Regions from separate parts of the Duganella sp. BJB1802 genome, predicted to be linked through region 1. Evidence: predicted binding sites of a transcription regulator. Region 1 holds the regulator's gene; each other region holds the start of a gene.
What was found. Region 1 encodes sigma-54, which starts transcription at its own class of promoters, with help from an activator protein. Its sites were predicted from a motif close to TGGCANGNAANCTGCTTT; they were not measured.

Region 1 (3,275 bases):
AAAGAGTTCAAGGCCTTGGGCCGGTCCAGCGTGATGAAGCCGGTTCCGTTGCTGACGCTGGTGTGGACGTATTCGCTCATGAGGTCGCAGGATAGTGGTGAAAACCCTATTCTATGCGGGCGCAAAAAAGGGCGCCAGTGCGCCCTTAGTTTGATGGTGCCGAGGCCGTTGTTATAGGGCGGCGGCAGCGGGTTCGTAGCTATCCGGGAGATGCTTGATCGCATCGTGGCCGTGCTCTTGGACCTTGGCTTTGTACTTCATGACCTGCCGATCCAGCTTGTCGACCAAGGTGTCGATGGCGGCGTACAGGTCCTGCGACAGGCTTTCCACGTAGACGGTCTTGCCCGACATGCGCAGGTTGATTTCAGCCTTCTGGCGTTTCTCTTTCTCTTTAAGGTTATCTACGGTCAGGATGACAGCAATATCAATCACTTGATCAAAGTGGCGGGTGACGCGTTCCAGCTTGCTCTGCACGTATTCACGGATGGCAGAGGTCACTTCGAGATGATGTCCACTGATGGTGAGATTCATACACACTCCTAAAGATAATGTCGCTTCTTACGGTTAGTGCGGGGCCCATTGCCACCGGGCGCGCAGGAACCAAGTAACTACAAAGACTTGCGGAGACTGACTGGCGGGATCTTTAAAGCTTCGCGATATTTGGCAACAGTTCGTCGCGCAATCACCATGCCTTGTTCTCCCAGCATGTCCGCAATCTTACTGTCGGATAAAGGATTTTTCGGGTCTTCTGCTCCTGTCAATTGCACGATGAGTGCGCGTATCGCCGTCGAACTTGCTTCCCCCCCCGCTTCGGTGGCGACATGGCTACCAAAGAAATATTTCAACTCAAACATGCCATGCGGGGTCAGCATATATTTTTGAGTTGTTACACGAGAAATAGTGCTCTCGTGTAGACCCAGTGTATCAGCAATTTCGCGAAGCACAAGGGGGCGCATGGCAACCGCGCCATGGGAGAAAAAGTTCTTTTGTCGTTCTACTATCGCTTGTGCGACGCGCAAAATCGTGTCGAAACGCTGGCGCATATTCTTGATCAGCCACTTCGCTTCCTGCAGCTGCGCGCCCATCGCGCCCTCGCCTTTTCCCTGCTTGAGCAGGTTGGCGTACATGGCGTTCACGCGCAGGCGCGGCATGACGTCGTTGTTGAGGCTCACTTGCCAGCCGTTGCGCGCTTTTTTGACGATCACGTCCGGCACCACGTAGTCCGACACGTCCGACGCGAACGCCGAGCCCGGATGTGGATTGCACTGGCGGATGACGGTTTGTGCTTCGCGCAAATCCTCGTCGTCGCACACCAGCGCCTTCTTCAATTTGTTGAAGTCGCGCTGGGCGAACCAGGTCAGATGATTTTCCACGATGGCCAGCGCCATGCGCCGCGTCACCATCGGTATGCCCGGCAGGCGCTTGATCTGCAGCGCCAAACATTCGGACGCGTTGCGCGCGCCCACGCCCATCGGGTCGAAGCTTTGCAGCAGCGACAAGGCGGTGCGCAGCTCGTCGATGTCCACCTCCAGCTCCTCCGGCAGGCGGGCGTGGATCTCGTCCAGCGATTCCTCGAGGTAGCCGTTCTCGTCCAGCGCGTCGATGATCAGCTCGACCAGCGCGCGGTCGCGCATCTCCAGCACCGTCACGCGCATCTGCTCCATCAGGTGCTCGCGCAGCGTGCAGTGGCTGGCCTCGAGCTGCGGGCGCGAATCCTCGTCGTCGGGCGCCTTGCTGCGGCCGGCGTCGCTCCAGTCGACGTCGGCGTCGCTGCTGGTGCTCTCGGTGTCGGCGGCCGGGCCGTCGTAGTTGTCGGCGTCGGCGGCAGGCGCTTCCTGGGCGTTGGGCGGGCCTTCGGGCGGCGCGTCGCCGACCGGGGCTTGTTGGCTGATGGCGCCGTCCGACAGCAGCCGCAGCGAGCGGTCCAGCGGGTCGTCGAGGCGCTCCAGCAGCGGATTATCGGTCAGCAGCTGTTCCAGTTCCTGATGCAGCTCCAGCGTCGACAGTTGCAGCAGCCGGATCGACTGCTGCAGCTGAGGCGTCAGCGCGAGGTGCTGCGACGTGCGCAGTTGCAAAGACTGTTTCATGGGTTTTACATACGGAAGTGTTCACCCAGATACACGCGACGCACCGATTCGTTGGCGATGATGTCGTCTGGCCGGCCTGAAGCCAATACCGTGCCCTGGTTGATGATATATGCGCGGTCGCAGATGCCCAGCGTCTCGCGCACATTGTGATCGGTAATGAGGACGCCGATGCCGCGTTCCTTGAGGAAGCGCACGATGCGCTGGATCTCAATGACGGCGATCGGGTCGACCCCGGCGAATGGTTCGTCGAGCAGCACGAAGCGCGGGTTGGTCGCCAGTGCGCGCGCGATCTCCACGCGGCGGCGCTCGCCGCCCGAGAGCGACAGCGCCTGGTTCTCGCGCAGCTTTTCGATCTGCAAATCGGCCAGCAGGGTATTGAGCCGTTCATCAATGGCAGCCTTGGATAAAGGCTTGCCGTCCACTTTCTGAATTTCGAGGACGGCGCGGATATTTTCTTCCACCGTCAGCTTGCGGAACACCGACGCTTCCTGCGGCAGGTAGGACAAGCCGAGCGAGGCGCGGCGGTGGATGGGCAGCGAGGAGATGTCGGTGCCGCTGATGTCGATGCTGCCGGCGTCCGACGGCACCAGGCCGACGATCATGTAGAACGAGGTGGTCTTGCCGGCGCCGTTGGGGCCGAGCAGGCCCACCACTTCGCCGCATTCGACCTGCAGGGAGACGTCATGCACGACCTGGCGCTTGCCGTAGGTCTTTTGCAGGCCGCGTACGATCAGGGTGCTACCGCAGGATGGTTCCATGCTCACTTCTCCGTGGCCGGCGGCGTCGACGCGGCCGGCGTGGTTGCTGGCGCGGTGGCCGGCGCGGCCGGGCGGATGGTCGGCTGGATCACCATGGTGCCGCGGCCGGCGCCCGGCTTGCTCTCGCCGGTGACGGTGTTCTTCACGGCGAACTGTTCCTTGCGGCTGTCGTAGGAGATGAACTCGCCGTTGACCTCGTCGCTGAGGCGGCCCGCTTCGAGGCGACGCACCTTGGCCTTGGAGAACAGCTTGACCAGGTCGGTCTTGTTGCTGTATTCGATGCGCTCGGCCTCGCCCTCGACCCACTGGTCGCCGGCGCCGTCGCGCTTCTGGCGGAAGGTGGCCGGCGTGCCGGGCGTGCTGGTGAGCACGACGAAGTCGTAGCCTTCGGGGTCGGTGGTCATCACCGCCTTGGGCGACTTCAGCAGCA
Region 2 (3,275 bases), on a different contig from region 1:
TGAACACCAGCAGGCCGATAGGCAGCCAGGCCAGCGGCGACACCGGCTTGAGCAAACTGATGATCGGTCCGAACATGCTGCCGATGAACTGCACGCGGCCGATCACGAAGCCCAGCGGGATGCCGACCAGCGCGGCCAGCCCGAAGCCCACCGCAACGCGCTGCAGCGAGGCGAGCACGTTCCAGCCTATGCCCTGGTCGTTCGGGCTTTTGCTGTAGAACGGATCGGAGAACAGCTTGACCGCTTCCTGCAGGGTCACCAGCGGAGTCGGAAAGCTGCTGTTGTTGATGGTGATGATCTGCCAGACCAGCACCAGCAGCGCGGCGCCCAGCAATGGCGCGACGATCTTCATCGCGGTGGCCGATACCTGCTGCCGCGCGCGCGTCGACGCGTTGGCGGCCAGCGGGCGGCGCGGACGGCGCACCGCGCCCGGTGCCGGTGCCGCGACCGGCGCGGCGCTTTCAGGTTGGAGCATGGCGTTCATGGCATTCCCTCATCAGGCTTTGATCTTGAACGAGGCGGCGAACGCTTTCGGGTTCTTGCCGTCCCAAACGGAACCATCCATCAGCTTCGACGTGCGCAGCGGGCTTTTCGGCACCGGTGTCTTGGTCATCGCCGCGGCGTCCTTGTACAAATCGATCTGGTTGACCGCGGTGGCCACGGCCAGGTAATCCGGATCGTCCTTCAGCAGGCCCCAGCGGCGGTGCTGCGTCATGAACCACATGCCGTCCGACAGATACGGGAAGTTGACCGCGCCGTCGTTGTAGAACTTCATGTAGTTCTGGTCGTCCCAGGTCTTGCCCAAGCCATTCTGGTAGCGGCCCATGATGCGCTGGTCGATCGCGTCCTTGCTGGTGTTGACGTAGGATTTGTCGGCGATCACCTCGGCCATCTTGTTCTTGTTGGCCAGCGAGGCGTCGATCCATTTGCCGGCGTCGAGGATGGCGGCCATCATCGCGCGGCAGGTGTTCGGGTGCTTCTTGGCGAATTCCAGCGTCGAGCCGAGCACCTTCTCCGGGTGGTCCTTCCAGATGTCCTGGGTGGTGGTGGCGGTGATGCCCACGCCGTCCATGATGGCGCGGTGGCCCCACGGCTCGCCCACGCAGAAGCCGTCCATGTTCCCGACCCGCATATTGGCCACCATCTGCGGCGGCGGCACGGTGATGACCTTGGCGTCCTTCATCGGGTTGATGCCGTTGGCGGCCAGCCAGTAGTACAGCCACATCGCGTGGGTGCCGGTCGGGAAGGTCTGGGCGAAGGTGTATTCGCGCTTGTCGGTCTGCATCAGCTTGGCCAGCGAGGCGCCGTCCACCGCGCCCTTGTCGGCCAGCTTCTTCGACAGCGTGATGGCCTGGCCGTTGTTGTTCAGGCCCATGAGCACCGCCATGTCCTTCTTCTGGCCGCCGATCCCCATCTGCACGCCGTACAGCAGGCCGTACAGCACATGGGCCGCGTCCAGGTCGCCGTTGGCCAGCTTGTCGCGCACGCCGGCCCACGAGGCCTCCTTGCTCAGCACGAACTTGACGCCGTACTTCTTGTCGAAGCCCAGCACCGAGGCCATCACCACCGACGCGCAGTCGGTCAGCGGAATGAAGCCGATCTTGATTTCTTCCTTCTCCGGCTTGTCCGAACCCGCCGCCCACACGCCACCCGTTGCCAATCCCAACATGCTTCCCCCCGCTACAAGACCTGCGCCATGAATGATCTGCCGACGCTTGGTGTTCACAACGTTCGCATCGGATGGCAGGTCGTTCCCTGCTCGTGGCTTTTCATATTCCATCGCAAATCCCTTATGTAGTCAGCAGAACAAAACGGCAAAAAAAAAGTCTACCCAGCGTGAACGGATTCACGTGTGTAGACGTCGTTGTCTGGTGGACCTCACCGCCGTTGGCGAGGTACATCAAGCGCACCGTTGCGCTTGCTTACAGGCTATGCAATGTCCATGCCAGCAAGTTTGCAGGGGAAAGCCAGGGGGATGGGGCGGATCGGAGCGCCGTGTGATGGCGCAGAAAACGCACCGCGATTGCGCGGTGCATCATTTTGGACGGGCGTCAGCCCAATAAATCTTCGACGTCGATGATGCGCTGGGCCACCTCGGACAGCTTGAGGTTCTTGCTCATGGCCATGCTGCGCAGCTTTTGGTAGGCCTGCTCTTCGCTGAAACGTTGGCGCTCCATTAACAGGCCCTTGGCGCGCTCGATGATCTTGCGCTCGGCCAGCTTGCTCTTGGTGTCGGACAGTTCGTCCAGCAGCTTCTGCTCGCGCTTGAAGCGCGCCAGCGCCACCTGCAGCACCGGCTTGATGCGGTCGCTCTGCAGGCCGGCCACGATGTAGGCCGACACGCCGGCCGCCATGGCGGCCTCCATGCTCTCGGTGTCGTCGCTCTCGGTGAACATGACGATGGGGCGGCGCTCGTCGCGGGTGGCGATGACGATGTGCTCCAGCACGTCGCGCGCGTCGGATTCGGCGTCGACGATGATCATGTCGGGCTGCAGCTGGGCGATGCGCTCGGGCAGGTACATGTCCGGCGGCAGCGAGGCGACGATGTCGTAGCCCGCCTCCAGCAGGCCGATGCGCAGCGCGCGGGCCCGCTCGGCCTGCGCGCGCAGCGCCTCGTCATCCTCGTCGCCGGCGAGGATGATGGTGTTGACGACCACGATACGTAGGTGTTTCATGGTCGTCATGCGGAGTATGGAAGAGAGTTCATGGCCTTACTGCAAGCAAGAATCAATCCATTCTACGGCACAAAGCGGCCTCTCCGCCAGCGGCAACGCTGGTCAGCCCAGGTCCGCCTCGTACACGCCCAGGCGCTTGGCCACGCGTGGCGCCAGTTCGTGGGCGGCGGCGACGGTCATTTCCAGGTCGTGCAGCTTGCCGTCCTTCAGGCCGTAGACCCAGCCGTGCACCGTGACATCCTGGCCACGGTCCCATGCGTCCTGCACGATGGTGGTCTGGCAGACGTTGGAGACCTGCTCCACCACGTTGAGCTCGCACATGCGCTCGGCGCGCAGCTTGCTGGTCAGGACGTCGCCCAGGTAGCGCTCGTGCTTCTGATGCACGTCCTGCACGTGGCGCAGCCAGTTGTCGGCCAGGCCGACGCGCGTGCCGGTCATCGCCGCGTGCACGCCCTTGCAGCCGTAGTGGCCGACGATGATCACGTGCTTCACCTTCAGCACGTCGATCGCGAACTGCAGCACCGACAGCGCGTTCAGGTCCGAATGCACCACCACGTTGGCGATGTTGCGGTGGACGAAAACGTCGCCAGGCGCCAGGCC
Region 3 (3,275 bases), on a different contig from region 1:
GCGAGGTGGAGCGCTTCTCGCTGGCCAACACGCCGGCCACCGTGGAGCTGCTGGAGGGCCGCATCGACGGCCTGGTGTTCACCTCGGCGCCGGAAGCGCCGCTGATCCAGATGCTGCTGCAAACCCCCGGCATCAAGCTGTTCAATTTCAACCAGGCGGAAGCTTACGCGCGCAAGCTGCCGTTCCTGACGCATGTGGTGCTGCCGCAGGGGATCGTCGACCTGGGCCGCGACATCCCGGCCGAGGACTACAACCTGATCGCCCCGACCGCCACGCTGGTGGCGCGCGACGACCTGCATCCGGCGCTGGTGGACCTGTTCGTGCAGGCGGCCGCCAGCATCCACGGCGGCGCGGGATGGTTCTCGCAGCAGGGCCAGTTCCCGTCGGCCAAGTACACCGAGATCCCGGTCGACGCCGAGGCGGCCAAGTACTACAAGAGCGGCCCGCCGCTGCTGCAGCGCTACATGACGTTCTGGCTGGCCAATTTCCTCGACCGCATGTGGGTGGTGGTGGTGGCGCTGGGCGCGCTGATACTGCCGCTGTCCAAGGTGGTGCCGCCGCTGTATGTGTGGCGCATCCGTTCGCGCGTGTACCGCTGGTACGGCCAGCTGCGCGCGGTGGAGCAGGCGGTGGAGGAGGCGCCGGAGGATATCCGCATGCAGGTCTATGAGCGCCAGCTGGTGCGCCTGAACGAGATCGAGGACCTGGTCAACCAGGTGTCGATCCCGCTATCGTTCGCGGACGGCTTGTACGGCTTGCGCAGCCACATCCAGTTCGTGCGCAAGCGCATCCAGTTCCTGATGGGCGAGTCGGCGCCCGCACCGGACGAGGCCGCGGCGGTGTAGAACCTAGGCGCCGATCCAGGGCAGGTCGGCCTTGCACCAGCCGTTGATGTTCTTGCGGTGGCCGCGCTCGTCCTTCTCGCCCTCGAAGCCTTCGAGGATGTCGTAGCAGTGCTGGTAGCCGTGCTCGGTTGCCAGCTTGGCGGCGCTGCGCGAGCGCACGCCTGAACGGCACAGGAACAGGATCACCTGGTCCTTGCGCGCCACCGAATTCAACTGCTCGATGAATTCATGGTTGGCGATCCCGCCCGGATACAGGTTCCACTGCACCGCACCATGTTGGGCCTCCGGTATCGCCACCCGGCCGACCCAGTCGCGCTCCGCATGGGTGCGTACATCGACCAGCTTGACCGCGTTGTCCGCGCTGACCAGCTCATACGCTTCCTGCGGCGTCACGGCGCCGGCATAGGGCCAGTCTTTGCTGCGGCTGCGCGCCAGCGCAAGAATCTCGTCTATTTTGCTCATGTCATGTTCCAGGAATAAGTTTGAGTTTATTATAGGCCTCCTGCGCACGCACCACACGCAGGCGCACCAAAGCCGTGCAATTTTTGGAAAATTCCTCGAAATGCACAAATGCGGTGCAAAATCTCGAATATGCACCGGGTTGGTGCGGTATTGAGCTGCCTCAAATAGCATCACTTGGGCTCCCCCGTGAATTTTAGATTCATTTGGCGGCGAGTTCAAAGACGCTATCGACACAAGCCCCGGAACTTTGGGCTGGCACGGATACTGCTTACCAATGGCGCACGAGCCCCACATTCCTTTAGGAGATACGCATGGCAATGACAGCCGCAGAAGTTCTGAAAATGGTCCAGGAAAACGAAGTCAAATTCGTTGATTTCCGTTTCGCCGACACCCGTGGTAAAGAACAGCACGTCACCGTGCCTGTGTCGCACTTCGACATCGACAAGTTCGAATCGGGCCACGCCTTCGACGGTTCCTCGATCGCCGGCTGGAAAGGCATCGAAGCTTCGGACATGATTCTGCTGCCAGATCCAAACACCGCGAACATCGACCCGTTCATGGAAGAGACCACCCTGTTCATGCAGTGCGACGTGATCGAACCGTCGGACGGCAAGGGTTACGACCGCGATCCACGCTCCATCGCCAAGCGCGCTGAAGCCTACCTGAAATCGTCCGGCATGGGCGACACCGCCTACTTCGGCCCAGAACCAGAGTTCTTCATCTTCGACAGCGTGCGCTGGAAGATCGACATGTCCGGCTGCTTCGTCAAGATCGATTCCGACGAAGCCTCGTGGTCGACCGACAAGGAAATCGAAGGCGGCAACAGCGGCCATCGTCCGACCGTCAAGGGCGGCTACTTCCCAGTGCCACCGGTCGACAGCTTCCAGGACATGCGTTCGGAAATGTGCCTGATCCTCGAATCGCTGGGCATCCCGGTCGAAGTGCACCACCACGAAGTGGCCGGCGCCGGCCAGAACGAAATCGGCACCAAGTTCTCGACCCTGGTCGAGCGCGCCGACTGGACCCAGAACCTGAAATACGTGGTCTGGAACGTGGCCCACAGCTACGGCAAGACCGCCACCTTCATGCCTAAGCCTATCGTTGGCGACAACGGTTCCGGCATGCACGTGCACCAGTCGATCTGGAAAGACGGCGTCAACCTGTTCGCCGGCGACGGCTATGCAGGCCTGTCGGAAACCGCGCTGTTCTACATCGGCGGCATCATCAAGCACGCCAAGGCGCTGAACGCGATCACCAACCCAGGCACCAACTCGTACAAGCGTCTGGTTCCAGGCTTCGAAGCACCGGTCAAGCTGGCGTACTCGGCCCGTAACCGTTCGGCCTCGATCCGTATTCCACACGTGGCCAATCCAAAAGGCCGCCGTATCGAAACCCGCTTCCCGGATCCACTGGCCAACGTGTACCTGTGCTTCGCCGCGCTGCTGATGGCCGGCCTGGACGGTATCGCCAACAAGATCCATCCGGGCGAGGCAGCATCGAAAGATCTGTACCACCTGCCGCCGGAAGAAGACGCGCTGATCCCAACCGTGTGCTCGTCGCTGGAAGAGGCACTGGACGCACTGAACAAAGACCGCGAGTTCCTGACCCGTGGCGGCGTGTTCAGCGATTCCATGATCGACGCCTACATCGAACTGAAAATGCAGGACGTCCAGCGCATGCGCATGACGACCCACCCTGCCGAGTTCGACATGTACTACTCGCTGTAATAGCAACGCATCGGCCACGCCGGTGCCTGTAGCGCAGCAAAAAACGCGGGGCGAGCCGAGCTTTCCCCGCGTTTTTCTTTGGATGTTGTATATTCGGGATGGATAGTTTCACCCACGGATTTCGAATGACAACTAGCTTCAAACGATGTGTGTCGATGGCGTCGCTGGCGCTGCTGGGCTGCGGCGCGGCCCAGGCGCAGATCTACAAATGCGTCTCGCCCAGCGGCAGCATCGAGTACAC

Region 2: the regulator sigma-54 is predicted to act here: its motif matches at 1,931-1,948, upstream of HUX88_RS00515 (CmpA/NrtA family ABC transporter substrate-binding protein).
Region 3: the regulator sigma-54 is predicted to act here: its motif matches at 1,561-1,578, upstream of glnA (type I glutamate--ammonia ligase).

Annotation. Positions count from the first base shown of each region.
Region 1 covers NZ_JABWEF010000009.1:776-4,050, forward strand. Annotated here, with positions in the region: partial or broken gene HUX88_RS15385 (3-hydroxyisobutyryl-CoA hydrolase) at 1-80, opposite strand, end outside; gene hpf (ribosome hibernation-promoting factor, HPF/YfiA family) at 172-531, opposite strand; gene HUX88_RS15395 (RNA polymerase factor sigma-54) at 609-2,087, opposite strand; gene lptB (LPS export ABC transporter ATP-binding protein) at 2,093-2,845, opposite strand; gene lptA (lipopolysaccharide transport periplasmic protein LptA) at 2,848-3,275, opposite strand, start outside.
Region 2 covers NZ_JABWEF010000001.1:100,869-104,143, reverse strand. Annotated here, with positions in the region: gene ntrB (nitrate ABC transporter permease) at 1-484, opposite strand, end outside; gene HUX88_RS00515 (CmpA/NrtA family ABC transporter substrate-binding protein) at 497-1,669, opposite strand; gene HUX88_RS00510 (ANTAR domain-containing response regulator) at 2,052-2,675, opposite strand; gene can (carbonate dehydratase) at 2,778-3,275, opposite strand, start outside.
Region 3 covers NZ_JABWEF010000003.1:14,263-17,537, reverse strand. Annotated here, with positions in the region: gene HUX88_RS05450 (TAXI family TRAP transporter solute-binding subunit) at 1-845, shown strand, start outside; gene HUX88_RS05445 (rhodanese-like domain-containing protein) at 849-1,307, opposite strand; gene glnA (type I glutamate--ammonia ligase) at 1,619-3,034, shown strand; gene HUX88_RS05435 (DUF4124 domain-containing protein) at 3,160-3,275, shown strand, end outside.